DNA from 2 places in the Kineococcus halophytocola genome. Region 2 is predicted to be linked to the other one. Evidence: riboswitches for the same ligand, from Rfam matches in the RefSeq annotation. Region 2 holds a riboswitch; the other holds the start of a gene.
What was found. Region 2 has a riboswitch for cyclic di-AMP ahead of AB2L27_RS14490 (transglycosylase family protein). Riboswitches for the same ligand answer to the same signal wherever they lie in the genome.
Positions count from the first base shown of each region.

Region 1 (14,439 bases), on a different contig from region 2:
TTCCACGACGTCTACGCGGGAGCGACTGATCTGCAGTTGCCGACTGGCGGTGCCATCAAGGTTCCGACAGCGCCGGGGTACGGGGTCCTCAAGCTGGCGGCCTGGCTCGACCGGTCTCCCCAGCACATCACCAAAGACGCGAGCGATCTCGCTGTCGTCGCTCGGTGGTACGAGAATCGCAACGATCTGACGGACGAGCTCTACGGGACCGACGAGGGCGCTGAGATCTTGGCCCGCTTCGACTACGACCCGGGAGATGCGGCCGTCAGCGTTCTCGCGAGGGACATGGGGAACGCCCTCGCCCTCTCGCGCAAGAACGAGTTGCGAGAACGCCTGGCGGTGGCCGATCTGGATTCCCTGGCGAAGTACTTCTCCTTGGACAACACGCGGGTGCCTGAAGAGCAGTTCGTCGAACGTCGGCGGCGGGTCGGGATCCTGGTCGACATCTAGCGGTCGTGCGTGGTGCCATCGAGAAGGCGCCGCGAGCACCGTCCTCCGGCTCCTGAACCCGGTGGTCCGCGAGCCCTCGAACCTGCCCCGTCACCACCTCTGCGGAGCGCGGAGAGCCGGGCCACCTCGGGTGGCGGATCGCGGCGTCCGTCCACCCGCCGCCCGTCCGACGGGATCAGGTGCGCAGCGCCCCCGCCGCGGCCACGGCCGAGGGGAGCGCGGCCAGCACCCGGTCGACGTCCGCACCGGTCGAGCCGCTCCCCAGCGTGAACCGCACGGCCGTGCGCGCCAGGTCGGCGGACAGGCCCGTGGCCAGCAGCACGTGCGAGGCGTCGTCGGAGCCCGCGGCGCAGGCCGACCCGCTGGAGCAGACGATCCCGGCGGCCTCCAGCTCGGCGAGCACGGTCTCCCCGCCGACGCCCTCGAAGCAGAACGAGGCGTGCCCGGGCAGCCGGTGCGTGCGCGAACCCGTGAGCCGGGCACCGGGGACCGTGGTGAGCACCCCGTCGACGAGGCGGTCGCGCAGCGCCTGCAGCCGGGGGACCTCGGCGTCGCGGGCGGTCGCCGCCAGGTGCAGGGCGACGGCGGTCCCGACGGCCGAGGCGACGTCGCTCGTGCCCGAGCGCCGGCCGAGCTCCTGCCCGCCGCCGTGCAGGACGGGGGCCAGGGGGACCGACCCCCGGACCCAGCAGAACCCCGCCCCCCGCAGCCCGCCGAACTTGTGGGCCGAGGCCGACAGGGCGTCCACGCCGAGGCGGTCGACGTCGAGGTCGAGGTGCCCGGCGGCCTGGACGGCGTCGGTGTGCAGAGGGATCCCGAACCGGCGGCAGCGGGCGGAGACGTCCGCGAGCGGCTGGACGGTGCCGATCTCGTTGTTCGCGTACATCACCGACACGAGCGTGGTGTCCGGGCGCAGCACCGCCTCCAGCGCGTCGAGGTCGACCCGACCCTCGGCGTCGACCCGGACCACGTCGACGGTGAACCCGCTGTCGCGCAGCGCGAACGCGGTCTCCAGGACGGCCGGGTGCTCGATCGCGGACACCACGACGTGCCGGCCCCGGGGGTTCGCGGTGGCGATGCCGGTGACGGCGAGGTTGTCCGCCTCAGTCCCCCCGGCGGTGAAGACGACCTCCCCGGGCCGGGCGCCGAGGACGTCGGCGATCGCGGCGCGGGCGGCGTCCAGGCCGGCCTTGGCCGCCCGGCCCACCGCGTGCGCGCTGGAGGGGTTGCCCGTCACGGACGTGAGGTAGGGCCAGACGGCTTCGAGCACCTCCCGCCGCGGTGGGGACGTCGCGGCGTGGTCCAGGTACGCCACAGGGGTCTCCACGTCAGGCCCCCGCGACGGTCGTGTCGAGCCCGAGGTCCAGCGTGCGGGCGTTCTGGGTCAGCGCCCCCACCGAGACCAGGTCCACGCCCTGCTCGGCGATGCCCCGCACCGTCTCCAGGGTGACGCCGCCGCTGGCCTCGACGAGGGCGCGGGAGCGGGACCGGACGAGGGCGACGCCCGCGGCGAGGTCGGCGAGGGAGAAGTTGTCGAGCAGGACGACGTCGACGTCGGCGGCCAGCACGGCCTCGAGCTGGTCGAGCCGGTCCACCTCCACCTCGATCGTCGTGGTGTGGGAGATGTTCTCCCGCACCGACTTCAAGGCCGTCGTGACGTCGAGCCCGCTCGCCAGCAGCACCGCGAGGTGGTTGTCCTTGACGAGGACGGCGTCCGAGAGGGACCAGCGGTGGTTGTGCCCGCCGCCGGCCCGGACCGCGGCGCGTTCCAGGGCCCGCAGCCCCGGGGTCGTCTTGCGGGTGTCGACGACGCGCGCGCCGGTGCCGGCCACCGCGTCGACGAACGCGGCGGTGAGGGTCGCCACGCCCGACAGGTGCTGCAGCAGGTTCAGGGCGATCCGCTCGGCGCGCAGGACCCCGCGGGCGGTGCCGCGGACGCGGCCCAGGACGTCGCCGGGCGCGAACCGGGTGCCGTCGGGGGCCAGGTCCAGGGTGTCCAGCCTCCCGCCGGTCAGGGCCGCGGCCTGGGTGAACGCCTCACGGGCCGCGGCGGTCCCGGCGAGGACACCGGGCTCGCGGGCGACGAGCTGGGCGTCGGCCACGGCCTCGGCCGGCAGCAGCGACTCGCTCGTCACGTCGCCCCAGGGGGCGTCCTCGGCCAGGGCGAGCGCGACGACGCCCGCAGGGGTGTGCGCGGGGGTGGGGTTCACGGGGTCCTCCGGAGGCTGCGGCGGCGGGGCCGGGCGGGGGTGGTGGGGTGGTCGGCGCGGAAGTGGGCGCCCAGGCTCTCCTCGCGCGCGGTGGCGGCGGCGACGAGCAGCTGACCGGCCAGGAGCAGGTTGGCGTCCTCCCACGTCGCGCGCGGGACGTCCAGGGCCCCCGCGTCGAGCTCGACGGGCGCCTCCTGGGGGGTGAGCAGCTTGGTGGCGACGGCGAGCCCGGCGGCGTCGCGGACCAGGCCGGCGTGCTCCCACAGCGCGGCCTGCACGTCGCGCCGGCCGACGTGCGCGGCGACGGGGCGGGCCGGGGCGGGGACCTCGCCCACCTGCTCCTCGGCCTCCTCCGCGACCTCCCCCTCGGTCGTGTCGTCGCCGAACCGGGCGGGGCCGGGGCCGGTCGCGATGTCGGCGACGACGGCACCGCCCACGACGAGGGCCTCCAACAGGGAGTTCGAGGCGAGCCGGTTCGCCCCGTGCACCCCGGTGCACGCGACCTCGCCGGCGGCCCACAACCCCGGCAGGGAGGTGCGCCCGGCGGCGTCGGTGCGCACGCCGCCCATCCAGTAGTGCGCGGCCGGGGTGACCGGCAGCGGGTCGCGCTCGGGGTCCAGCCCCGCCCGCGCGGCGAGGGCCGCGATGCCGGGGAACCGGTCGGCGAACGGGCGTCCCAGGGCGGCGCGGACCCCGGTGGCGTCGAGCAGGACCGGGGTGCCGCCCTGACCCGCCATCGCGGTGGCGATGGCCCGGGCCACGACGTCGCGCGGGGCCAGTTCCCCGCGCGGGTCGGCGTCGAGGGCGAACCGGCGGCCGGTGCCGTCGCGCAGCACGGCGCCCTCGCCGCGGACGGCCTCGGAGACGAGGAACGGTTCGCCGACGGCGGCGACCGTGGGGTGGAACTGGAAGAACTCCAGGTCGGCCACGAGCGCGCCCGCGCGGAAGGCCGCCGCGAGCCCGTCGCCCGTCGCGACGGCGGGGTTCGTGGTGCGGCTGAACAGCTGTCCCGCCCCGCCCGTGGCCAGCACCACGGCACCGGCGTGCACGCGCAGCAGGGTGCGGGGGCCCCCGGCGGCCGGGCCGAGCGCGAACTGCGCACCCGTGACCCGGCCGTGCGACGTCAGCAGTCCCAGCAGGAACGCGTCCTCGCGGACGTCGACGTCGCTGCGGCGCACCGCCCCGGCCAGCGCCCGCGAGACCGCCGCGCCGGTGCGGTCGCCGCCGGCGTGCAGGATGCGCGGGCGCGAGTGCGCGGCCTCCAGGCCCAGCGCCCAGCCGGTCGTGCCGCTGCGGTCGAAGGCGACCCCGCGTTCGGCCAGGACCCGCACCGCGGCCGGTCCGGCCGCGCACAGCGCCCGCGCCGCGGCGGGGGAGGACAACCCGGCCCCGGCGGCGAGGGTGTCGGCGACGTGGGCGGTGACGTCGTCCGGCCCGGTCGCGGCGGCGATCCCGCCCTGGGCCCAGGCCGTGCTGCCCTCGCCCAGCGCCGTCTTGGTCGCCAGCACCACGCGGCCGTGGCGGGCCGCCTCGAGCGCCGCCGTCAGCCCGGCGACGCCCGCGCCGACCACGAGGACGTCGGTGCGCACGTCCGTGCCCGGGGCGGCCGGTGTCACGCGCCGACCGCCAGCATCCGCTCCACCGCCGTGCGCGCGTGGGCCGCGACCTGCGCCTCGACGCTGACCTGGTTCACGACCCGGCCCTCGACGAGGGACTCCAGCACCCACGCCAGGTAGGCCGGGTGGATCCGGTACATCGTCGAGCACGGGCAGACGACGGGGTCCAGGCACTCGATCGTCAGGTCCGGGCGGGTGTCGGCCAGCCGGCGCACCATGTTGATCTCGGTGCCGATCGCGAACGCCGTCCCGGCCGGGGCGGCGTCGACGGCGAGCTGGATGTAGCGCGTCGACCCCGCCTCGTCGGCGGCGTCGACGACCTCCACCGGGCACTCGGGGTGCACGACGACGCGGACGTCGGGGTTCTTCGCCCGGGCCTGGGCGATCTGGTCGACGGTGAACCGCTGGTGCACCGAGCACCAGCCCCGCCACAGCACGACGCGGGCGTCGAGGAGGTCCTGCTCGGAGTTCCCGCCGCGGGGTTTGCGCGGGTCCCACAGCGGCATGTCCTCGACCGCGACGCCCATCGCCTTGGCGGTGTTCCGGCCCAGGTGCTGGTCGGGGAAGAACAGGACGCGCTGCCCCCGCTCGAACGCCCACTCCAGCACCTCGCGGGCGTTGGAACTGGTGCAGACGATCCCGCCGTGGGCGCCGCAGAAACCCTTCAGGGAGGCGGCGGAGTTCATGTACGTGACGGGGACGACGGGCACCTTGCCGTCGGCGTCGGGTTCGGTGCCGTACAGCGCGGCGAGCTGGTCCCAGCACGCCTGCACCGCGTCGATGTCGGCCATGTCCGCCATCGAGCACCCGGCGGCGAGGTTCGGCAGGATCACCGGCTGGTCGTCGGTGGTCAGCAGGTCGGCCGTCTCGGCCATGAAGTGCACGCCGCAGAACACGACGAACTCGGCCTCGGGGTGCTTCAGCGACTGCTGGGCGAGCTGGAAGGAGTCGCCCACGAAGTCGGCGTGCTGCACGATCTCGTCGCGCTGGTAGGCGTGCCCGAGGATCGTCACCCGCGACCCCAGCGTCTCCTTGGCCGCGCGGATGCGCCGGTCCAGCTCGTCGGCGGGCAGCAACCGGTACTGCGCCGGGATCTGCTGCTGCACGGGGGAGTCGGCCGGGGCCGGGTCCTGCCGGGAGGCCCCGGCGCCGTACGTCGGCGTCGGCAGGGGCCGGCCGGGAACCGCGTCGAACTGCCAGGGCCCGGTGGGCAGGTCGGGGTCGCAGGTGCTGTCCGCGCCGTCCGGGGTGCGGGTGAGCAGGGCGATCTGCGTGGGGACGGACGCCATCGTGCTGCCTTCTCTCGGAGTTCCCGCGCGGGGGTGCACGGGGTTTCGTGGGGGTTCGGGTCAGGCCAGGGGGCCGGCGGTCCGCAGCGGACCGGCCGACCCGTCGGGGACGACGGCCCGGTAGAGCTTGGGCGGGCGGTGCCGCCCGCCGGTCTGCCGTTCGCCGGTCTCGACGACGGTGCCCGACGCCTCCACCTGGCGCCGGAAGTTCGCGGGGTCCAGCGAGCGCTGGAGCACCGCCTCGTGCACCCCGCGCAACTGCGCGAGGGAGAACCGCTCGTCGAGGAAGTGCTGGGCGACGTGCGCGAACTGCACCTTGGTGCGCAACCGCCACAGCGCGTACTGGACGATCTCGTCGTGGTCGAAGGCCAGACCCGTGCAGTCGTCGGCCGACGTCCAGCGGACGTTCTCCCCCTCCACCGCGGCCGCCGCCTCGTGGTTGCGCACGAGGGCGGAGTAGACGACGGACACGACGCGCTGACCGGGGGAGCGGTCGGGCCGCCCGAACGTGTAGAGCTGTTCCAGGTAGCTGGGCCGCAGGCCCGTGGTCTCGGCCAGCGTCCGCCGGCCGGCGTCGCTCAGGCTCTCCTCCTGCCGCACCCACCCGCCCGGCAGGGCCCACTGGTCGCCGTACGGGTCGCGCGTGCGGCGCACCAGCGGCAGGTGCACGCGCACGTCGCCGCGGCGGTCGGGCAGCAGGGCGAAGATCACCGTCGAGACCGCGACGAGGATCGCCTGCTGGGACGTGCTCATGAGGAGGTCGGACCCCGGATCAGTAAGGGTGGTTCTGACATCAACTGCTGCGGTCAGCACTGTAGGCCCCCGCGTCCCCCGTCGACAAGCCGCCGGCCCGGGCGCGCGGCCGGGAGCACCGGACAGCCACCGGGAACGCCCCCGGGAACGCCGCTGGGAACGCCGCCGGGAATACGGGGTGACAACTCCCGGGGAGCGGTCGTACCGTCGAGGTACACGGGAAGGAGGTGGTCCGAACACATGGTTTCTCATCGGACGCGTGAGGTGGCTGCCCGCTAGCAGCTGCGTGCAGGACGCGGACCGCTCTGGTCGCCCCGCGCAGCGCGGCGAATCCATGGCAGTCACCGGGTCCCCGGGCGCCGGGTCGTCCACCGGCCCACCGCGACGGTCTCCCGACCGCGGCGGTGGAAGCGCCCGGGGGCTTTCTCCTGCTCCTGCGCGGTCGCAGCAGGTCGCGCAGGGAGGTTGTCCCGGACAACCACCTATCCTCGGGCGGTGAGCCCTCCACCCGCCGCCCCGCGGTGGCGCCTGCTGGCCGACACCACCCCGCTGCGCGAGGTCCCCGCCTTCCGGTGGCTCTGGATCGGGCAGTCCCTGGCCGGGATCGGCACCCAGCTCACCGTCGTCACCGTCGGCCTGCAGGTCTTCGCCCTCACCTCCTCCACCCTCGCCGTCGGCCTCGTCGGCCTCGTCGGCCTCGTCGGCCTCGTGGGCCTCGTCGCCCTCGTCCCCCTCGTCGGACTCGGCCTGTACGGCGGCGCGCTCGTCGACGCGCACGACCGGCGCCGCGTCGCGCTGCTCGCCTCGGCCGTGCTGTGGGTCCTGTCCCTCGCCATCGCCGCCCAGGCCTGGTGGCACGTGGACTCCGTCGGGCTGCTCTACCTGCTGGTCGGGCTGCAGAGCGCCGCCTTCGCCGTGAACAACCCCGCCCGCTCGGCCATCGTGCCCGGGATCGTGCCGCGCGAGCTGCTGCCCGCCGCCAACGCCCTGTCCGGCACCACGAACGCCGTCGCCCTCACCACCGGGCCGCTGCTGGCCGGTGTCCTCGTGTCGACGTGGGGGTTCCAGGCCGCCTACACCGTCGACGCCGTGACCTTCGTCGCCGCGCTCGTCGGCGTGCACCGGCTGCCGCCCATGCGCCCGGAGGTGCTCCCGGGCAGCCACCGCCCCGGGCTGCGCTCGGTCCTGGAGGGCGTCCGGTTCCTGGCCACCCGCCCCAACCTGCGGGCCACCTTCCTCGCCGACCTGTGCGCGATGGTCCTGGCGATGCCCCGCGTGCTCTACCCCGCCCTCGGCGCGGCCGAGCTCGGCGGGGGAGCGCGCACCGTCGGCCTGCTCGGCGCCGGGTTCGCGGTCGGCTCCGTCCTGGCCGGGCTGCTGTCCGGCCCCCTCGGCGGCGTCCGCCGGCAGGGGGCCGTCGTCGTCGGTTGCGTCGCCGTCTACGGCGCCTCGATCGCCGCGTTCGGCCTCGTGCTCGTCCTCGCACCCGACGGGACCGGCGGCAAGCTCTGGACCTGCGTCGGGCTGCTCGCCGTGTCGGGGGCGGCCGACGCCGTCAGCTCCGTCTTCCGCGGCACCATCCTGCAGGTCGCGACCCCCGACGCGCTGCGCGGCCGGCTGCAGGGGGTGTTCGTCGTCGTCGTCGCCGGCGGCCCGCGCCTGGGCGACCTCGTCCTCGGGTCCGCCGCGACCGGGGTGGGGGAGGGGACCGCGGCGCTCGGGGGCGGGGTGGCCTGCGTCGTCGCCGTCCTGGCGCTCGCGAGCGCCCAGCGGGGGTTCTGGCGCTACGACGCGCGTCACCCCGCGCCGTGACGCCCGGGCGCGACCGGCAGACTCCCCGGGTGAGCAGCACCGAGCACCGGGACCCGCGCGAGACCGGCGGGGCGGTGGACCCGGCCCCGGTGTCCCGGCTGGGCGCCGCCCTCTTCCGCCTCGGGCGGGCCCGCCGCGACGTCCTGGCGGCGTTCCTGCGCCGGCGCGGGTGGAGCTTCGCCGTCCTGCCGTACCCCGGGTACGGGACGCCGGGACAGGTGCGGGTGCTGGCCCGCGTCGTGCTGGCCGCCCCGGGCCGGGAACCGAGCGACGTCCGCGGTGTCGCGGCCTGGCGGCGCCTGGTGACCCTGCAGCGCTCCCGCGTCGACGTCGAGGTCGGCACGGACGGCGGGCAGACCACCTCGACGGTGCGCAGCGGCCCGGGCGGTCTGGTCGACGCCGTCCTGCCCTGGTCCCTGCCGCCGGGGACGCACCCCGTCCGGTTCCGCGTCGGCGACCGCCCGGAGGTGGGGGCGACGGTCCACGTCGCCGACCCGGGGGCCGGGGCCGGGATCGTCTGCGACATCGACGACACCGCCCTGCTCACCGGCCTGAAGCACCCGCTGAGCGCCGCCTGGCGGACGCTCACGCGCGCCTTCGCGCAGCGCGCTCCCGTGGAGGGGGTGGCGGACCTGCTCGCCGCCGTGCACGGCGCGCACGGCGAGCACGCGCCGGTCGTCTACCTGAGCAACGGGCCGTGGAACTTCGCCGAGCCGTTGACGCGGTTCCTGGACCGCCACGGCTTCCCGCCCGGTCCGCTGCTGCTGACGGACTGGGGCCCGTCGCCGGAGGGGTTCTTCCGCGACGGCCGGACCCACAAGCGCCGCAGCCTGCAGCGGTTGCGGGCGCAGTTCCCCGCGGTCCGCTGGGTGCTGGTCGGTGACGACGGGGAGGCCGACCCGGTGGTCTACGGCGACTTCGCCCGCGAGCACCCCGGCGCCGTGGAGGCCGTCGTGCTGCGGCAGGTCGGGGCCGACGTCGGACCCGGCACCGCGCGGGAGGCGCCGGCGGAGGTGGTCGGCGGCTCGGTCCCCGTGGTGCGGGGACCGGACGGGCACGTGCTGCTGCGGCGGTACCGCGCGGCGACGTCGGGGGACGGTGGAGACCGTCCCCCGCGGCTCAGCCCTTGACCCGCGCGTAGTCGTCGAGGGCGACCCGCCGCTCGTGGGCGTGGTCGACGATGCGTTCGGGGTAGCCGTGGGCGTACCCGTCCGCCACGTCCCACGGCGTGTGCACGGCCCTGCCCGGCACGTGCCGCAGTTCCGGGACGTACCGGCGGACGTAGTCGCCCTGCGGGTCGAACCTCTGGCCCTGGGTCACGGGGTTGAACACGCGGAAGAACGGCGAGGCGTCGGTGCCGGACCCGGCGACCCACTGCCAGCCGTGGTTGTTGCTGGCGAGGTCGCCGTCGCGCAGCCGGTGCATGAACTCCCGGGCCCCGTGCCGCCACTCGACGTGCAGGTCCTTGACGAGGAAGCTCGCCACGATCATCCGGACGCGGTTGTGCACCCAGCCGACCGACCGCAGCTGCCGCATCCCGGCGTCCACGACCGGGTACCCCGTCCGCCCCTGCGCCCACGCGGTGAACGCCTCCCCGGGGTCGGCGTAGCGCAGGCCGGCGAGCTGGGGCTTGTAGTACTCCCGCGCGCTGTCGGGGCGGTTCCACAGGACGTCGGCGTAGAAGTCGCGCCAGCACAGTTCGGTCCGGTACGTCCGCGCCCCGTCCGACCGCTGGCGGCGCAGGTCCGCCAGCAGCGTGCGCGGGTGCAGCTCACCCCACTTCAGGGCGTGCGAGAGCTGGGAGGTGCCGTCGTGGTCGGGGCGGTCGCGCTCCTCGCCGTAGTCGGCCAGGCCGTGCTCGAGGAACTCCTGCCAGCGGTCGTGGGCGGCCTCCTCGCCGGCCTCGGGCAGCGTGAGGTCGCCGAGGTCGGGTTCGGCGGGCCAGTGCCGGCCGTCGACGCCCTCGCCCTCGCCGAGCCAGCGGACGTCGCCGGGCGGGTCGGCGGGGGCGGGCCAGCCGTGCTCGGACCAGGCGCGGGAGAAGGGCGTGAACACCTGGAACGGCCTGCCCGAGCCGTTGAGGATCGTGCCCGGCCCGATGGCGTACGGGGTGCCGGTGCGGACGAGTTCGCGCCGGTCCTCGGCCAACGCGGTGGCGACGGCGTCGTCGCGGCGGCGGCCGTAGGGCCCGGCGTCGGCGCTGACGTGGACGCGGCGGGCACCGACCCGCTGCGCGAGGCGGCGCACGACCTCGGCCGGTTCCCCGTGCTCCACGACGAGCCGGCCCCCGAGGTCGGCGTCCAGGGCGCGCAGCGAGCGCAGCAGGTAGGCGCGGCGGACGTCGCCGGAGGGGCCCCACAGCGCCGGGTCGACCACGAACAGCGGCAGCACCTCGCCGTCGCGGGCCGCGGCCAGCAGGGCGGGGTGGTCGTGCAGGCGCAGGTCGCGCCGGAACCACAGGACGGCGGTGCCGTCCCGGGTGCTCCCACTGGTGCTGCGTGCGGCCGTCACGGGCGCCGACGCTAGCCGCGGCGGGGCGGGCCCGCTATCGGGAGGCGTTCGCAGCTGCCCCGCGCCGCGGGCGGTGACGGACGGTGGGGACAGGGGTGCGACCACCGGCGCCGATGCCGGATGATGACCGGGTGAGCGATCTCATCGACACCACCGAGATGTACCTCAAGACGGTCTTCGAACTGGAAGAGGAAGGCATCGTGCCGATGCGCGCTCGCATCGCCGAGCGGCTGCACCACTCCGGACCCACCGTGTCCCAGACCGTGGCCCGCATGGAGCGCGACGGGTTGCTGCACGTCGGCACCGACCGCCGCCTGCAGCTCACCGAGGCCGGCACCACCAAGGCCATGCGCGTCATGCGCAAGCACCGGCTGACCGAGCGGCTGCTCACCGACGTCATCGGCCTGGAGTGGAGCCTGGTCCACGAGGAGGCCTGCCGCTGGGAGCACGTGGTGTCCGAGGAGGTCGAGAAGCGCCTCGTCGCGATCCTGGACCACCCGCACTTCGACCCCTACGGCAACCCCATCCCGGGGCTGCAGGAGCTGGGCGAGGGCGAGGCGGCCGAGACCTTCCGGTCCGGTGTGAAGCCGTTGACGGCCCCCGAGGTGGAGGGCCGGACCGTCGTCGTGCGCCGTCTCGGCGAGCCGTTGCAGACCGACGTCCCGCTGCTGGCGAAGTTCCACACCGCCGGGCTCGTGCCCGGGGCCGAGGTCGTGGCCACCTCCTCCGGCGCGGGGGTGGAGGTCACCGTGGGGGAGACCGTGGTGGATCTCACACCTGCCGAGGCGGGGCACATCTTCGTCGCCGTGGGCTGAGCGCCCGCCCCCCCGGCGGCCGGTCCCGCCACCACGCTCCCGGGGTCCCCGCCACCGGGGACCACCCCGACGGCCCCCGCGCGGGGGCGTTGCGGCGCAAGCCGTGACGCCCCACCGGGGGCCCTCGCTCGTCCCACGTTCACGCAGGTCAGCCGTCCGTGGTGGGATGTTACTCAGAGTAAGGGTATGATCGACGGCACGTCACCAGCTCGGCACCTGTTCGTCACCGGGCCGTGACATGCCGGTCGTCAACGGGTTATGGTCCACCCGCAACCACGACCACGCACGTGGATGCCCTCCCGCGGACGCCGAGCCCTGCCACCGCGACGAGGTCCCCGAGACATCACATGGCAGGGGTGGGGGAACCACGTTTCCCGGGCGATGCGCGACCGTCAGGTCCGCGGAGTCCTTGGGGTGAAGCCGGTGCGAACCGGCCGGGCGATACTCCCGCCCGAACCCGACAGCTCACCTCGCAGGCGTCGGAGAGGCCCTCACCTTGACGACTCGCGTCCAGGCGCGCCACCGCGCTGCCGTCCGCCCCCTCACGCCCCTGACCGACCTGTCGGACAGCGTCGCCCGCACCGCCGGAGGGGTCGCCCGCACCGGCGCCGTCGCCGCCGCTGCCGGTGGTCTGCTCGCCGCGGTCGCCCTGCCCGCCACCGCGGCCCCGGCCGCCGCGCCGACCGCGGTCGACACCTCGGTCGCCAGCACCGTCCCGGCGGCCTTCGGCGCCACCGCCCCCGGCGTCGTGTCCGCCCCCGCCACCGCGGCGACGCTGGCCACCACCGCCGCCACGTTCGCGGCGGCCCCGGCCCCCGCCCCCGTGGTCGTGGCCCCCGTCATCGAGCGCGCGACCCGCAGCGGCGACGCCGCCCCGGTCATCGCCTCCAGCGTCGCCGAGAGCGCCGTCGCGGTGGCCCAGCCCGCCGCCGTCGAGGCCGCCGCGCCGGCCCCCGCCCCGGCCCCGGCTCCCGCGCCGGTCCCGCTGGGTCAGCAGATCCTGTCCGTCGCCGACGACTACGCCGGTGTGCCCTACGTCTACGGCGGCACCACGCCGTCGGGCTTCGACTGCTCGGGCTACACCAGCTACGTCTACCGCCAGATCGGGGTGGACATCCCCCGCACCGCGAACGCGCAGAAGCAGGCCGCCGCGGGCATCTCGCGCGGCGACGCCGTGCCGGGCGACCTGGTGTTCTTCTCCAACTCCGGCGGTCGCGCCTACCACGTCGGCATCTACGCCGGCGACAACATGATGTGGGACGCCCCCCGCGCCGGGAAGCCCGTCCAGCTCCGCGCGATCTGGAGCAGCTCGGTCACCTTCGGCCGGCTGGCCCCCACGGTCTGAGACCGATCCGCCCACCAGGGGGCGGGCCCCCCCCCGCGGGGGCCCCCCCCCCGTGCGTGGCGGCCCGGCGACCCGTCCGGGCGCGTTCACGGGAAAGGTGCTGACTCCGCCACCACCGCGACGTACTCTGCCGTCATCGACGACGGGCAGCACCGACTCGCAGCACCGACTCAGGGGGGGCCGATGACCACACGTCGTGCCGGCGTCCCCGGCCGCCGCGCCGGAGCCGGATCGCACATACCGCACGGGCCCGCCGGGCAGCACGTCGTGGGGCACCACCGTGTGCACCACCACCATGCGGCCGTCGTCGTTCTCAGAGGCGCCTCCCCCGACGGGGAAGGCGCCTCTTGTCGTCTCAGGAGGTGGATGTGCGCACGCTCGTGCTGAACGCCGGCTACGAACCGCTCGCGGTCGTGTCCTTCCGGCGGGCCCTGGTCCTGGTCCTGGCGGGGAAGGCCTCGGTCGTCCTCGCCGACGCCGATCCCGTCGTCGGGGCTACGGTGAGCCTGGAACGCCCGTCCGTCATCCTCCTGACCCGCTACGTGCGGGTGCCGCGGGGCCAGGTCGTCCCGGTCAGCCGGCGCGGGATCCTGCGCCGGGACCACCAGCGGTGCGCCTACTGCCGCGGGCACGCCACGACCGTGGACCACGTGCTGCCCCGCAGCCGGCGCGGCCCGGACAGCTGGGAGAACCTCGTGGCCTGCTGCGTGCGCTGCAACAACGCCAAGGGCGACCGGACCCCGGAGGAGATGGGCTGGCACCTGCCGTTCCGGCCCGGCCCGCCGCGCGGGGCGTCCTGGGCGGTGCGCGGGGCCGACCAGCCCGACCCGCGGTGGGACTCCTTCCTGGCCACCGCCGCCTGAGCGAGGGCCGGACCCCGGCCCGGGGGCGTGGTTCAGCCGCCGGGGCGCGGGTCCGGCCCGCCCCGCTCCGCCCGCAGTTCCGCCCGCAGCTGCCGCACCTCCCGGGCCAGGGCCTGGACGTCGGCACGGGTCGCGGCGGCGGACTCCTCCTGCTCGTCGCTGACGCGGTCGATCAGCCACGAGGCCAGGGACGCGGTCACCACCCCCAGCAGCGCGATGCCGGCCAGCATGAGCCCGACGGCGACGAGGCGCCCGGTCCCGGTCACGGGGTACAGGTCGCCGTACCCGACCGTGGTGATGGTGGTCGCCACCCACCAGCAGGCGTCGGGGAACGTGGTGATGACGGCCGCCGGGTCGGTGCGCTCGGCCTCCAGGACGGCCAGCGCCGCGCAGAAGCCGACCACGGTCGTGGCGCTGACGACGTAGAGACCGACCCGCCCCCGCAGGGAGGACCCGCTGTTGCGGTTCAGGATCCGCAGGACGGTCAGGACGCGCAGCAGCCGCAGCGGCCCCAGGGCCGGCAGGACGAGCAGGGCCAGGTCCAGGGGGTGGGTCACGACGAACCGCACCCGGTCGTGCGCCTGCGCCAGCCGGCGCAGGTAGTCGACGCCGAACAGGACCCAGACCCCGGCCGTGACCGCCGTGCAGGCGTGGCGCGCGGGGGCGGGCAGGTCGGTGACCAGGATCGGCAGCGCGTAGGCGGCCAGCCACGCCACGGCCGCGGCCGCGAGGACGGGGCCGGGCAGCTCGGCGGGCCGGGTGACCGGTCGGGCGG
Region 1 is NZ_JBGFTU010000014.1:106,859-121,297, forward strand. Features, by position in the region: gene AB2L27_RS13405 (hypothetical protein) at 37-450, shown strand; gene AB2L27_RS13410 (cysteine desulfurase family protein) at 626-1,777, opposite strand; gene nadC (carboxylating nicotinate-nucleotide diphosphorylase) at 1,779-2,660, opposite strand; gene nadB (L-aspartate oxidase) at 2,657-4,276, opposite strand; gene nadA (quinolinate synthase NadA) at 4,273-5,565, opposite strand; gene AB2L27_RS13430 (NUDIX hydrolase) at 5,626-6,318, opposite strand; gene AB2L27_RS13435 (MFS transporter) at 6,814-8,130, shown strand; gene AB2L27_RS13440 (App1 family protein) at 8,160-9,260, shown strand; gene AB2L27_RS13445 (cryptochrome/photolyase family protein) at 9,250-10,641, opposite strand; gene AB2L27_RS13450 (metal-dependent transcriptional regulator) at 10,773-11,456, shown strand; cyclic di-AMP (ydaO/yuaA leader) riboswitch at 11,780-11,950, shown strand; gene AB2L27_RS13455 (C40 family peptidase) at 11,953-12,801, shown strand; gene AB2L27_RS13460 (HNH endonuclease) at 13,170-13,664, shown strand; gene AB2L27_RS13465 (potassium channel family protein) at 13,697-14,439, opposite strand, start outside.
Region 1: another riboswitch for cyclic di-AMP. It lies ahead of AB2L27_RS13455 (C40 family peptidase); the one in region 2 lies ahead of AB2L27_RS14490 (transglycosylase family protein).

Region 2 (14,439 bases):
CGTCCCGGTGGACCTCACCAACTCCGCCGGCGACACCCTGCTCGTCCTCGCCGCCTACCACGGGCACCCCGAGACGGTCGGTGCCCTCCTGCAGCGCGGGGCCGACCACGCCCGGATCAACGACAAGGGGCAGACGGCCCTGGGGGCGGCCGTCTTCCGGCGCTCGCGCCCGATCGTCGACCTCCTCCTCGACGCGGGGGCCGACCCCGCGCTCGGGCGGCAGTCCGGGATCGCCGTGGCCCGGTTCTTCGACCTGCCCGAGATGGCCGCCCTGCTCGCGGACCGCGGCGCCGGGGCCTCCTGACGCCGCAGGTGCGTCTGTCGTGACCCGTCGTGCCCGCAGGTGCGGATAGCATCCCCGGGTGCCCACGTACCGCGTCCGTGAGGTCGCCGACCTGCTCGGCGTCTCCGACGACACCGCCCGCCGCTGGATCGACAGCGGGGCCCTGCCCAGCGGCAAGGACCTCGCCGGCCGCACCGTCGTCGAGGGCGAGGCCCTGGCCGCCTTCGCGGTGCGCACCGCCGCCACCGCCGCGACCGACACGACGTCGGTGGCCCGCTCCGCCCGCAACCGCTTCGCCGGCCTGGTCACCCGCGTCGTCGCCGACGGGGTCATGGCCCAGGTCGAGATGCAGTGCGGTCCGCACCGCGTCGTCTCCCTCATGAGCGCCGAGGCCGCCGCCGAGCTCGGACTGGAACCGGGCAGCCGGGCCACGGCCGTCGTCAAGGCCACGACCGTCATCGTCGAGACCCCCCGGGGGCGCTCGTGAGGACCCGGCCCGCGCTCGCCGCGGCCGTGACCGTGGCCGCACTGCTGACGGCCTGCGGGTCGGGCGGGCCGCCCACCGGCGGCGACGGCCCGAGCGCGCAGGAGCGCACGCTCACCGTCTTCGCGGCCGCCTCCCTCACCGGGCCGTTCACCCGCATCGGCGAGGAGTTCGAAGCGGCGAACCCGGGGGTGCGCGTGCGGTTCTCCTTCGCCGGTTCCTCCGACCTGGCCACCCAGATCGGCGAGGGCGCCCCCGCCGACGTCTTCGCCTCGGCCGACGAGAGGACCATGACCCAGGTCACCGACCGGTCGCTGACCGCCGGGGACCCCGTCGATGTCGCCACGAACGTCCTGCAGATCGCGACCGCGCCCGGCAACCCCACCGGCATCACCGGGTTCGCCGACCTCACCCGGCCCGGGCTCAAGGTCGTCGTGTGCGCCGCGCAGGTCCCGTGCGGGGCGGCGACCGGGACGGTCGAGTCGGCCACGGGGGTGCGGCTGTCGCCCGTCAGCGAGGAACCCTCGGTCACCGACGTCCTCGGCAAGGTCACCTCCGGGGAGGCCGACGCCGGACTCGTCTACGTCACCGACGTGCGCCGCGCCGGGGACGCGGTGACGGGCGTGCCGTTCCCGGAGTCCTCCCGCGCGGTGAACACCTACCCCGTCGCCGCGCTGCGCGACGCCGCCGACGTCCCGCTCGCGCAGGACTTCGTCGGGTTCGTGACCGGACCGCAGGGCCGGGACGTGCTGCGGGACGCGGGGTTCGGCACCCCGTGAGACCACGCGGCGCCGTCGGCCGCAGGGACGGGGCGGGAGCGGGCAGCGCGCTGCCCCGCTGGGTCCTCCTGCCGGCGGGCGCCGGGCTGGCGCTGTTCGTGCTGCCGCTGCTCGGCATCCTCTCGCGCGTGCCGTGGACGCGGTTCGGTGCGCTCCTCACCTCCGAGTCCGCCCTCACCGCCCTGCTGCTCAGCCTGCGCACCGCCTCGGTGAGCACCGTCCTGTGCGTCCTGCTCGGGGTGCCGATGGCCCTCGTCCTGGCCCGCGGGCACGTCCCGGGCACGCGGGTGCTGCGCTCGGTCGTCCTGCTGCCGCTCGTCCTGCCCCCCGTGGTCGGCGGGCTGGCGCTGCTGTGGGCGCTGGGCCGCAACGGCCTGCTGGGCCCGGCCCTGTCGGTCCTGGGGATCGAGGTCGGGTTCAGCACCGCGGCCGTCGTCCTGGCGCAGACGTTCGTCTCGCTGCCGTTCCTCGTGCTGAGCCTGGAGGGGGCGCTGCTGAGCGCCGGCGACCGGTTCGAGGCGGTCGCCGCGACCCTGGGCGCCCGGCCGGGCCGGGTCCTGCTCCGGGTCACCGTGCCCCTCGTGGCACCGGGCCTGGTCTCCGGCGCGGTGCTCGCGTTCGCCCGGTCGCTGGGGGAGTTCGGGGCGACCCTCACCTTCGCCGGCAGCCTGCAGGGCGTCACCCGCACGCTGCCGCTGGAGGTCTACCTCCAGCGCGAGACCGACCCCGACGCCGCCGCGGCGATGTCGCTGCTGCTGGTCGTGGTGGCCGTCGTGGTCGTCGTCGCCGTCCGGGGCCGGCGGTCCGCGCCGTGAGCCTGCACGTCGACGTCCGCCTCACCGCCCGCGACCTCGACGTCGCCCTCGACGTGGCGACCGGGGAGGTCGTGGCCGTCCTGGGGCCCAACGGGGCCGGGAAGTCGACCCTGCTCGCCGTCCTGGCCGGGCTGCTGCGCCCCTCGGCCGGCAAGGTCGTGCTCGACGGCACCGTCCTGGCCGAGGGGTCCGGGACCTTCGTGCCGCCGCACCGCCGCGGCGTCGGCCTGCTGGCCCAGGAGGCGCTGCTGTTCCCCCACCTCGACGTCACGGCCAACGTCGCCTTCGGGCCCCGCAGCGCCGGCGCCTCCCGCGCCCGCGCCCGCACCCGGGCCCTGGAGGTCCTAGCCGAGGTGGGCGTCGCCGACCTCGCCGCCCGCCGGCCGCGGGAACTGTCCGGCGGGCAGGCCCAGCGCGTCGCGATCGCCCGCGCCCTGGCCGCCGACCCCCGGCTGCTGCTGCTCGACGAGCCCCTCGCCGCGCTCGACGTGACCGCCGCCCCCGAGGTGCGGCAGGTGCTGCGCCGCGTCCTGGCCCGCGGCGACCGGTCGGCGCTGCTCGTCACCCACGACCCCCTGGACGCCCTCGCGCTCGCCGACCGGGCCGTCGTCGTGGAGGGCGGCCGGGTCACCGAGAGCGGCCCCGTCCAGCAGGTCCTGACCGCCCCGCGCAGCCGGTTCGGCGCACGGCTGGCCGGCCTGGACCTGCTGCCCGGCGTCCTCACCGCCGAGGGCCTGCGCACCCGCGACGGGGGGCTCGTCGCCGGGCTGGCCGGGGACCCGCCGGCCGCCCCCGGGGGTCGCGGCGTCGCCGTCTTCAGCCCCGCGGCCGTCGCCGTGCACCCCCGCGACCCCGGCGGCAGCCCCCGCAACCGCTGGGCCGCGACCGTCGTCGACGTCAGCCCCCGCGGGGAGGTGGTCCGGGTCCGCACCCGGCTGGAGGCCCTGCCCGAGCACGACGTCCAGGCCGACGTCACCCTCGCCGCGGCCGCCGAGCTCGACCTGGCCCCCGGGGCCGCGGTGCACCTCGTGGTCAAGGCCACCGCTGTCCGGTTGCACCCCACCGTCTGACGGGGACCGCGTGAGGTCCCGGTAGACGTTCGGTGGACGCGGACGCGCACCGGCGCCCCCTAGGTTCGGCGGGTGCTCGTCCTCGACTCCATCACCCGCCGCTTCGGGGAGCGTCTCGCCCTCGACGACGTCTCGTTCACCGTCCCGGACGGACGCATGGTCGGTTTCGTCGGTGCCAACGGCGCCGGCAAGACCACGACCATGCGCATCGCGCTCGGGGTGCTCGCCGCCGACTCCGGGACGGTCACGTTCCGCGGGACGACGCCCGACCTGGCCACCCGGCGCCGCTTCGGCTACATGCCCGAGGAGCGCGGCCTGTACCCCAAGGGCCGGATCCTGGAGCAACTGGTCTTCCTCGCCCGGCTGCACGGCGTCGACCGCGCGGTGGCGACCCGCCGCGGCCAGGAGCTGCTGGAGCGCCTGGGTCTGGGCGAACGCTCCCGCGACAAGCTCGAGTCGCTCTCCCTGGGCAACCAGCAGCGCGTCCAGGTCGCGGCCTCGCTCATCCACGACCCCGAACTGCTCGTCCTGGACGAACCGTTCTCCGGCCTGGACCCCCTCGCCGTCGACTCCATGGCCGAGCTGCTGCGGGAGAGGACCGCCGCGGGGGTGGGGGTCCTGTTCTCCAGCCACCAGCTCGACCTCGTCGACCGGTTGTGCGACGACCTCGTCGTCCTGCACGGCGGTCGCGTCGTCGCCGCCGGCGAACCCGAGGAGCTGCGCCGCGAGCGGGCCGGGTCCCGCTACGAACTCGTCGCCGACACCGACCTGGGCTGGCTGGAGGAGGTCCCCGGCGTGCGCGTGGTGGAACGTCACGCCCGCGGCGCCGTCCTGGACCTGTCCGGCGGTGACCCGGCCGGCGGTGACCTGGCCGGCGGCGCCGCCGGCCTGGACCAGCAGGTCCTCGCCGAAGCCGTGCGGCGCGGCCCCGTCCGCTCGTTCGCCCCCCAGCTGCCCAGCTTGTCCGAACTGTTCCAGGAGGTGTCCCGGTGAGGGGCCAGTGGTGGATCGTCGCCCAACGCGAGATGAGTGAACGCCTGCGGGACAAGGGGTTCATCTTCTCCACGGCGCTGCTGTTCGTCATCGTCGCGCTCGCGGCCGTGCTGCCGGGACTGCTCTCGGGGGGTTCGGACGACTACGACGTCGCCGTCACCGGCGACTCGCGCCCGTACGTGGAGAAGGCCCAGCCCGGGGAGGACCCCGGCACCCGGGTGAGCCTGCGGGAGGAACCCGACGCGGCCGCCGCCGAGCAGGCCGTCCGTGACGGTGACGTCGACGCGGCCGTGCTCGTCACCGGCACCGGCGTGCAGGTCGTGGGCGACCGCTCCGTCTCGGACACCCTCGACGGCGTCCTGTCCGCCCGCATCGGCACCGCCCAGACGGTGGCCGCGTTCCAGGCGCTGGGGGTCGGGCCCGACGACGCGCGCGCGGTCCTGTCGCTGCCCCCGCCGGCCACGGTGCTGCTGGCCCCCGACGCGGTGGACCCCTTCATGGTCTACCTGCTGGGCCTGGCCTTCGCCGTCCTGTTCTTCCAGATCGTCCTCATCTTCGGGTACTCCATCGCCCAGAGCGTCGTGCAGGAGAAGCAGACCCGGGTCATCGAACTCCTCGTGACCACCGTCCCGGTGCGCCAGCTGCTCATCGGCAAGATCCTCGGCAACGGGATCCTGGCGTTCGGGCAGATCCTCGTGCTCGTCGTGGCCGGGGTCCTGGCCCTGCGGTTCGCCCAGCCCGAACTGCTGGACTCGATCCCCGGGATCCCCGCGGCGGCCGCCTGGTTCCTGGTGTTCTTCGTCTTCGGGTTCGCGATGCTGTCGTGCCTGTGGGCCGCGGCCGGGGCGATGGCCAGCCGGCTGGAGGACCTGCAGTCCACGGCCACCCCGGTGCAGATGTTCGTCATGCTGCCGTTCTTCGCCTCCTTCGCGGCCAACGAGCCGGGCACGTTGCAGACGGTCCTGTCCTACGTCCCGCTGTCCTCGCCGATGGTCATGCCCAAGCGGGTCGTGCAGGGCGACGTGGCGCTGTGGGAGCCGTTGCTGTCCCTGGGGGTCATCGCCGTCACGGCGGTGCTGTTCGTCGCGGTCGCGCGCCGCCTGTACGAGAACAGCCTCCTGCAGACGGGCCGGTCGCTCGGTTTCGCCTCCGCGTGGCGGAAGGCCGCCTGAGGCCTGGCAGGATCGCCGGGTGAACGAGTTCGGGCAGCGGGTCGTCGGCGTCGGTCCCTGGGAGGGGCCCTGGCCCGACGACCCGCGGTTCGACCCCGAGCTGCTCGCCGAGGGCGACCGCCGCAACGTCGTGGACCGGTACCGGTACTGGTCCAACGCCGCGATCGTCGCCGACCTGGACACCCGCCGGAACCCGCTGCACGTGGCCGTGGAGAACTGGCAGCACGACGCCAACATCGGCTCGGTCGTGCGGACGGCGAACGCCGTCAACGCCGCCGGGGCGCACGTCGTGGGCCACCGGCGCTGGAACCGGCGCGGCGCGATGGTCACCGACCGGTACCTGTCGGTGCACCACCACGCCGACGTGGCGGCCCTGGCCGTCTGGGCGGCGCAGCGGGGCCTGCCCGTCGTCGGCATCGACAACGTCGAGGGGTCGGTGCCGCTGGAGACCTACGACCTGCCGCGCGAGTGCGTGCTGCTGTTCGGGCAGGAGGGCCCGGGGCTGACCGACGAGGCGGTCGCGCACTGCGTGGACGTGCTGGCCATCGCCCAGTCCGGCTCGACCCGCTCCATCAACGTGGGCGCCGCCGCGGCGGTGGCGATGCACGCGTGGGTGCGCCGGCACGTCTTCGGCCAGCGGCCGTAGCGCCACAGGCCGGCGGCCGCAGCGCCACGGCCGGTCCCCGTGGGGCCGGGCGGGGGCCGGGACGACGAACGCCCCGGGCCCGGCGGGAGCCGGACCCGGGGCGGGTCGCACGTCAGCGGGGCCGGGGGCCCGGGGCGCCTCAGGGCAGGACGAGCACCTGGCCGACGCGGATGTGCGCGGGGTTGTCGCCGATGGCGGCGCGGTTGGCGTTCCACACCGACACGTAGCCGCCGGGGACGCCGTGGTTCACGGCGATCCGGTAGAGCGTGTCGCCGGGGGCGACGACGTGGCTGCGGATGGCGGCGGGAGCGGCCTCGGCGACCGGCTCCGGTGCGGGGGCCGGGGCGGGCGCAGGAGCCGGGGCGGGCGCGGGGGCCGGAGCGGGAGCCGGGGCCGGGTGCAGCAGCGCCGCCTCCATGCCGGCCGGGTCGGCGGCGCCGCGCAGGCCCAGCTTGCGCGAGCAGGACGGCCAGGCGCGCCAGCCCTGCTTGGCCAGGACGCGCTCGGCGACGACGATCTGCTGCTCGCGGGAGGCGAGGTCGGCGCGGGGGGCGAACTGCCCGCCGCCGAAGCCGGTCCACGTGCGGGCGCTGAACTGGATGCCGCCGTAGTAGCCGTTGCCGGTGTTGATGTGCCAGTTGCCGCCGGACTCGCACTGGGCGAGGCGGTCCCACTCCTGCACGGGGGCGGCGGAGGCGCTGGAGACCGGGGCGAGCAGCGCGGCGCCGGCGGCACCGGCCGCGGCGGTCGCGAGCAGGCCGCGGCGGGCGAACTTCGTGGTGCGGGACGCGCGGTGGCGCGCGGGGGCGCGACGGATCGCAGACATGTGACCTCCAACGCCTGCGAGGTCAGCTGTCGGGTTCGGGTCGAAGGTGGGTTGACCCGGCCGCGGGCGCGGCTTCACCCCGAGGACTCCCGCCGGGGCGGTCGTCCGAGGAACGTGTGGGTCCCCCGCTCCTGCCCACGGGCTCTGCTTCCGGCGCGGTGGGCAGGACTCGGCGTTCCGCGGCCGTGTCCCCGGGGAGCCCCGGGAACATCCCGACCGTAACAAGTCAGCGGTCCGCCGTACACCGTCCCGCGACCTGTCCGTGACCTGCGCCCGCACCGGTGAGCGGGCGGCAGCCCTCGCGCGTGACGCAGATCACGCCCTGGGTGCCGCCGTCAGCTGTTCGCGAGCAGCTTCGCGACGGCGTCCTCGATGCGCGTGGTGAAGTCGCCGGCCCGTTCGCCCTCGCGGCCGTGCAGCGGCTCTCCGAACGTCACGTGGATCGGCGGACGGCCCTTGACCGGCCAGTTCCGCTTCGGCGGCATGGCGTCGAAGGTGCCGCGCAGCGCGATGGGCACCACGGGCACCCCGGCGTCCAGGGCCAGGTACGCCGCGCCCTTCTTGAAGGGCCGCATCTCGCCGGTGTAGCTGCGCCCGCCCTCGGCGAAGATCACCAGGCTCCAGCCGTCGGCCAGCAGCTGCGAGGACGGGTTCTGCCCCCGGCCCCCGCGCCGTTCCAGCGGGTAGGTGCCGATGACCAGGCCCGAGGGCGCGGCCCGCCACCAGACGTCGAAGAAATAGTCGGCGGCGGCGGCGATCGCGACCCGGCGCCGGCGGCGCGGCCCGAGCGCCTCGAGGATGACGGGGGCGTCCAGGTGGGAGGAGTGGTTCGCCACCAGCACGGCCGCCGTGCCCAGCCGGTCCAGCACGTCGACGTCGTGCACCTGGATGCGCACCTGCGAGCGCATGAGCGGGGTCATCAGGACCCGCTGCAGGGTGGCGCGCACGGCCGTCGCCGGCGCCGAGCGCACCCAGTCGTTGCGGTGGACGGCGCGGCCGCCCCCACCGGGGTCGGAGGGGCCGGCGGGGCGGCGGCGCAGCAGCGGCAGCGCCCGCACGATCCGGGTCGGTCGCGGGATCCCCATCAGCCTCGCCACCCTCCGGTCCTCGACACACCGGCGGTCCCTGACGGTGCGGAGTTCACAGTCGGCATCCTGCCACGGCCTCCCACCGGGAGCCGGTCGGCCGTCGCCGCGGACCCGGCCGCGGGCTCAGTCCGTGCCCGCCAGCACCTGCTGGGGGACCCGCAGCCGTCGCGTGGGGGAGGAGGCCGCCCAGTCGGCCACGGGCCAGCGGGAGGCGCGCGCGACGCGGAACAGCGGCACGTCGGGGGAGACGGCCGTCGGGTTGCCGACGGTCTTCAGCAGCGGTAGGTCGACGTGGGAGTCGGCGTAGGCGTAGCTGGCGGCCAGGTTGGCGCCCTCGACCTCGGCGTAGCGGCGCAGCCAGGCGGCGCGGGCCTCGCCCACCAGCGGCGGGGAGGTCAGGAAGCCGTTGGCCAGGCGCCGCTCCTCGGCGCTCACCTCGTCCAGCTCGGTGCACACCACCTCGTCGAACAGCCCGGCGAGCGGGCGCGTCACCTGCCGCACGTCACCGGTCATGAGGATCGTGCGGTGCCCGGCGTCGCGGTGGGCCTGGATGCGGCGCAGCGCGTCGGAGGAGATCTGCTGCAGGAAGGCCGGGGCGAAGACGTCGTCGACGTAGGCCTCCAGGGCGTCCAGGTCGACCCCGGCGTAGCCGCGGAACAGCGAGCGCAGGAAGCTGCCCCGGTCGCGGCGCTCGGCGGCGATCCAGCCGGGCAGGTTGCGCATGATCCGGCCGAACTCGGCGATGCGGGCGGGGGCGTCCAGGGACGACAGCCGCAGCGTGAGGTAGGAGTCGACGACCGTGCCCGGCAGGAGCGTCCCGGCCAGGTCGAAGACGGCCAGCACGGGCGCGGAGCCCTCGGCGACCGGCCGCAGCTCGCGCGGGCCGCTGGCGGCGGCCTGCGTGCGGCGGCGGCGGATCTCGTCGTACTTGCGCATCTGCGCGGTGACGCTCGGGCAGTGCGACTCGAGCCAGTAGTGGTCCCAGTCGACCTCGGAGGTGTCGAAGCCCCACATCTCGACGTCGGCCGGGTCCAGGGACCGGTGCAGCGCGAGGGTCCGGTCGTCGACGAAGCGCAGCTCGGCCTCGGTGTAGGCCTTGTACAGGTCCATGTACCGGCGGGCGAACTCGATCTGGCGGCGCGCCTTGTCGAGCTTGTGCGAGACGTCGCGCACCTTCGCCGAGCGCGGGGCGAGGGCCAGGACGCGGTTGCCGGCCCCGGTCAGCAGCTCACCGGCGCGCACCTTGCGCTCCACGGCGCGCCCGCCGGGGAACTCCCACGTCGGCAGGACGGCCGGGGAGGTGTCGAAGGGGTGCTTCGTGAAGTACTCGCGGATGAACTCGTACACGTCCCGGAACGTCAGCGGGTTCCGGCTGCCTGAGCTCACGTGGTAGTAGGCCGGCTGCGACAGCGGCGGCGGCGTCGCGGAGGCCTTGAGGACGGCGTTGACGACGTGGTCGATCGGCACGACGTCGATGACGGAGTCCGGGGCGGCCGGGAACTCGGTCAGCTCACCGCGCCCGTAGGCCAGGATGATCGGCTCGGCCATCTTGAAGCCCTCGATCCAGCCCGGGTGCGGGTGCTTGACCGCGGACTCCACGATGCTCGGGCGCAGGATCGTCGTCGGGAGCACGGGGGCGGCGATCTCCTCGACCAGCCGCTCGCCCATGGCCTTGGTGAACGTGTAGCAGTCCGTCCAGCCCAGGGTGCGGGCGCGTTCCTTGCCGGCGGCCTTCTGCTGCGCGGTGACCCACGCGACGCGGCGTTCCTCGGCGCCGGCGGCCACGCTCAGCGGGCCGGCCCGGCCGTGGTCGCGCTCGGCGGCGCGCAGGAACTCCTTCAGGCGGCCCTCCAGGCGGGAGTCCTCCTCGATGCGCGCGGCCAGCCGCAGCCCGGACTCGGTCTCGGTGCGCCAGTCGACCCGGTGCTCCACGGCCCGCTCGGGCACGGCCCCGCGCCGGCGGCCGCCGACGTAGGCGGTGGAGACGTGGACGTAGTGCACGGCGCGACCGCCGCGCTCGGCGGCCTCCAGCGTGCGCTCGACGAGGGCGCGGGTGCCGGTGACGTTGGTGGTGAAGGCGTCCTGGATGAGCGGGTCGAAGGAGACGTCCCCGGCGCAGTGCACGACGACGTCGATGTCGGTGGGCAGCTCGGGCACGGTCGACAGGTCCCCCTCCAGGGCCTGCACGCGCGTCGCGAGCAACTCGTCGGCCTCGCCCGCGGCGCGGAAGATCGGCTTGCGCAGCACCGACCGGAGCCGGTCGGCGCCGCTCTGCCCGGGCTTGGGGCGCACCAGCGCCACGGCGGTCGTGCCCGGCAGGTCGACGAGCAGGCGCTGCAGCAGCGCCTCACCGATGAAGCCCGTCACCCCGGTGAGGAGGAACCGCTTGCCGTCGAGCTGCTCAGCCAATCGCACGCGGAGGATCCTGCCACGGATGCGGGGCCCCTCCGCGCGTGCCGGTTCCGGGCCGCGTCCGCCCCGGCGAGCGTCCGCACCCGATCCTCACCCCTGTGCCACGCTCAGCGGGTCCACAGGACGCTCGACCGCGAGGAGGCGGCGATGAGCCGGTTGCAGTCCGATGCCCCCGAGGTGACGCGCAGGCGTCCCTCGCCCCGTTCCGTCGTCGTGTGGACGGCCGTCGCCGTCGTCGGCGCGCTGTGCTGGACGGTGCTGGCGCTGTCGCGGGGGGAGTCCGTCAACGCGCTGTGGGTGCTGTTCGCGGCGCTCGCCTCCTACGCCATCGCCTACCGCTTCTACTCGAGGTTCATCACGTACCGCGTGCTGCGCGCCGACGACCGGCGCGCGACCCCGGCGGAGAGGTACGAGAACGGCGTCGACTTCGAGGTCACCGACCGGCGCGTCCTGTTCGGCCACCACTTCGCGGCCATCGCCGGCGCCGGCCCGCTGGTCGGGCCCGTGCTCGCCGCCCAGATGGGCTACCTGCCCGGCACGATCTGGATCGTCGTCGGGGTGATCTTCGCCGGAGCGGTCCAGGACCTCACCGTGCTGTTCTTCTCGATGCGCCGCGGCGGCAAGAGCCTGGGGCAGATGGTGCGCGAGGAGATCGGCCTCGTCGGCGGGATCGCCGCGCTCGTCGCCGTCTTCGCCATCATGATCATCATCCTGGCGGTGCTCGCGCTCATCGTCGTCAACGCGCTCGCCGAGTCCCCCTGGGGCGTCTTCTCCATCGCGCTGACCATCCCCATCGCCCTCTTCATGGGCGTCTACCTGCGGTTCCTGCGGCCCGGCCGCGTGCTGGAGGCCACCGCGCTCGGTGTCGTGCTCCTCCTGCTGGCCATCGTCGGCGGCGGGTACGTGGAGAGCTGGGGCCTGGCGGAGTCGCTGACCCTGTCGCCCGAGACGCTCGTCGTGGCCCTCGTCGTCTACGGCTTCGTCGCCTCCGTCCTGCCGGTGTGGCTGCTGCTGACCCCGCGCGACTACCTGTCCACCTTCATGAAGATCGGCGTCATCGCCCTGCTGGCCGTCAGCCTCGTCGTCGCCCGGCCCGTGCTGGCCAACGAGGCCGTCACGTCCTTCGCCCGGGAGGGCAACGGGCCCGTCTTCGCCGGTTCGCTGTTCCCGTTCGTCTTCATCACCATCGCCTGCGGGGCGCTGTCGGGGTTCCACGCCCTCATCTCCTCCGGCACGACGCCGAAGATGGTGGCCAAGGAGCGCCAGGTCCGGCTCATCGGCTACGGCGGGATGCTCATGGAGAGCTTCGTCGCGATCAGCGCGCTCATCGCCGCCTCGGTCATCGACCAGGGCCTGTACTTCGCGGTGAACTCCCCGGCCGGGGCGACGGGCGGCACCGTCGAGACGGCGGCGAGCTTCGTCTCCGGGCTCGGTTTCACGGCCACCCCCGAGACGCTCGCGGCCGCCGCGCAGGCCGTCGGCGAGGAGTCCGTCGTGTCCCGCACGGGCGGAGCGCCGGCGCTCGCCCTGGGCATCTCCCAGGTCTTCCACGAGGCGTTCGGCGGTGGGCTGCAGGCGTTCTGGTACCACTTCGCGATCATGTTCGAGGCCCTGTTCATCCTCACCGCCGTCGACGCCGGCACCCGCGTCGGGCGGTTCATGCTCCAGGACACCCTCGGCAACGTCTGGGGGAAGTTCGGCGACCTGTCCTGGCGGCCGGGCAACCTCATCGCCAGCGCCGTCGTCGTCGGCGCGTGGGGGTACTTCCTGTACACCGGTGTCACCGACCCCCTGGGCGGCATCAACCAGCTGTTCCCGCTCTTCGGCATCGCCAACCAGCTCCTCGCCGCGATCGCCCTGACGCTCGTGACGACGCTGCTCGTCAAGCACGGCCGCGTCCGCTACGCCTGGGTCACCGCCGTCCCCCTCGTCTGGGACCTCGTCACGACGATGACCGCCAGCTACCAGAAGGTGTTCTCCGACAACCCGGCCATCGGCTACTTCGCCCAGCGCGCCCGGTACGCCGACGCGCTCGCCACGGGCGAGCTGCTGGCCCCCGCCAGGGACGCCGCGCAGATGCAGCAGGTCGTGACGAACTCGACCGTCAACGGCGTCCTGCAGTCGGTGTTCGCCCTCCTCGTGATCGTCGTCGCCGCCAACGCGGCCGTCGTCGTCGCCCGCGCCCTGCGCGCCGGGCAGCTGCCCACGACCGAGGAACCCGCCGTGCCGTCCGCGCTGGTGGAACCGGCCGGGATCGTCGTCACGGCCCGCGAGCGCGCCGAGCTCGACGCCCTGCGCGCCGAGATCGGCGTGAGGACGGGGGCGGACCGGTGAGAGGGGTCCTGCCCGCCGTGTGGTCGGGACTGCGCTGGGCCCACCGCCAGGTCGACGGCCAGGACCGGTGGGAGGCGCACCTGCGCCGGTGCGCTGAGCACGGCCACCCGCCCGGCAGCCGGGCCGACTTCGAGCGCCGGCGCGCCGACGCGAAGGCCGCCGTGCCGGGCGGTCGCTGCTGCTGAGCACCCGGTGAACCGATCGCGGCGCTCGCGCGTTCACCCGGGGACGACGTCGCCGGCCCCGGGCCGGACCCCGACCCGAGACGGAGCTGAGACGTGGAGTTCGACAGCCGGTGGCCGGGCCGTCACGATCTGAGGGTGAGCGCCAGGCAACGATCCGCCAGGCACCCGCGGTTCCGCACCACCGTCGTGGCGCACCGCAGGGTCGCCGCCGGGACGTCCGCCCTGGCCCGCGACACCGCCTACGTGCACCTGCACGCCGGGGCGGCGCTCGCCGACGCGGTCCTCGGGGTGGACGCGGTGCGCGAGCTCGACAGCCGCCGCACCCTCGTCGCCGGCTGACCCGCCGTGGTCGAGATGTCGCGGGAGGAGTTCGAGGAGGCCGTCGCGGACGCGCTCGACCGCGTCCCGGCGGAGCTCGCCCGGGCGATGGACAACGTGGTGGTGCTCGTCGAGGACGACCCGCCGGAGGGTTTTGGGCAGGACCTCCTCGGGCTGTACGAGGGAACCCCGCTGACCGAACGCGACGGCTGGTGGGCCGCCGGGGCCCTGCCGGACCGCATCACGATCTACCGCCGGCCGACGCTGGCGATCGCCCGCGACCGCGAGGAGGTCGTCGCCGAGGTCGGGATCACCGTCGTGCACGAGATCGCGCACCACTTCGGCATCGACGACGCCCGGCTGCACGAGCTGGGCTGGGCCTAACGCTTCCGGGCGCTCGCCTTCGCGGCGTTGTGGGCGATGGCCGCGCGCACCAGGTCGGCGAACCCCTCCTCGTCGAGGACGTCCCCCTCGGCGAACTCCACGGACCGGCGCTGGTTGCCGCCCAGCTCCCCGTTGAACAACCCCTTCGGGTCCTCCAGCGAGGCGCCCCAGAGGAACCCCATCTTCACCTTGCTCTTGAACACGCCTCCGACGATGAACGTGCCGTGCCGGGACCACACGGGCGCGCCCATGTACTTCCACTCCTCGACGATCTCGTCGTCGACGGCGAGGATCGTCCGTCGGCACGCGGCGAGCACCTCACCGCGCCAGTCGGGGTGCTTCTCGACCAGTTCGTCGATGTGCTGGGAGGCGGTCAGGTCGACGTCGGCCACCCCGGCAGGCTACCTGGAATCAGCGACCTCCCGGCAGGGTTGGGGACTGGTGTGAACATCGACCTGCTGAGCTTCGAGATGGCCCGCGACGCCTTCGACGAGCGCCGGTTCACCGACGCCGTCCGGTCGCTGGAACCCCTGGTGCAGCGCCACCCCGACGACCGGTCGGTGCGCGAACTGCTGGCCCGCAGCTACTTCGGCGCCGCGATGCTGGGCAAGGCGGAGGAGCAGGCCCGCGACCTGGTGCGGCGCAGCCCC
Region 2 is NZ_JBGFTU010000016.1:93,857-108,295, reverse strand. Features, by position in the region: gene AB2L27_RS14530 (ankyrin repeat domain-containing protein) at 1-304, shown strand, start outside; gene AB2L27_RS14525 (TOBE domain-containing protein) at 363-770, shown strand; gene modA (molybdate ABC transporter substrate-binding protein) at 767-1,546, shown strand; gene AB2L27_RS14515 (ABC transporter permease) at 1,543-2,361, shown strand; gene AB2L27_RS14510 (sulfate/molybdate ABC transporter ATP-binding protein) at 2,358-3,431, shown strand; gene AB2L27_RS14505 (ABC transporter ATP-binding protein) at 3,504-4,424, shown strand; gene AB2L27_RS14500 (ABC transporter permease) at 4,421-5,596, shown strand; gene AB2L27_RS14495 (TrmH family RNA methyltransferase) at 5,616-6,242, shown strand; gene AB2L27_RS14490 (transglycosylase family protein) at 6,382-7,068, opposite strand; cyclic di-AMP (ydaO/yuaA leader) riboswitch at 7,065-7,234, opposite strand; gene AB2L27_RS14485 (lysophospholipid acyltransferase family protein) at 7,404-8,165, opposite strand; gene AB2L27_RS14480 (SDR family oxidoreductase) at 8,280-10,571, opposite strand; gene AB2L27_RS14475 (carbon starvation CstA family protein) at 10,716-12,902, shown strand; gene AB2L27_RS14470 (CstA-like transporter-associated (seleno)protein) at 12,899-13,087, shown strand; gene AB2L27_RS14465 (hypothetical protein) at 13,223-13,426, shown strand; gene AB2L27_RS14460 (metallopeptidase family protein) at 13,442-13,789, shown strand; gene AB2L27_RS14455 (DUF1801 domain-containing protein) at 13,786-14,181, opposite strand; gene AB2L27_RS14450 (tetratricopeptide repeat protein) at 14,233-14,439, shown strand, end outside.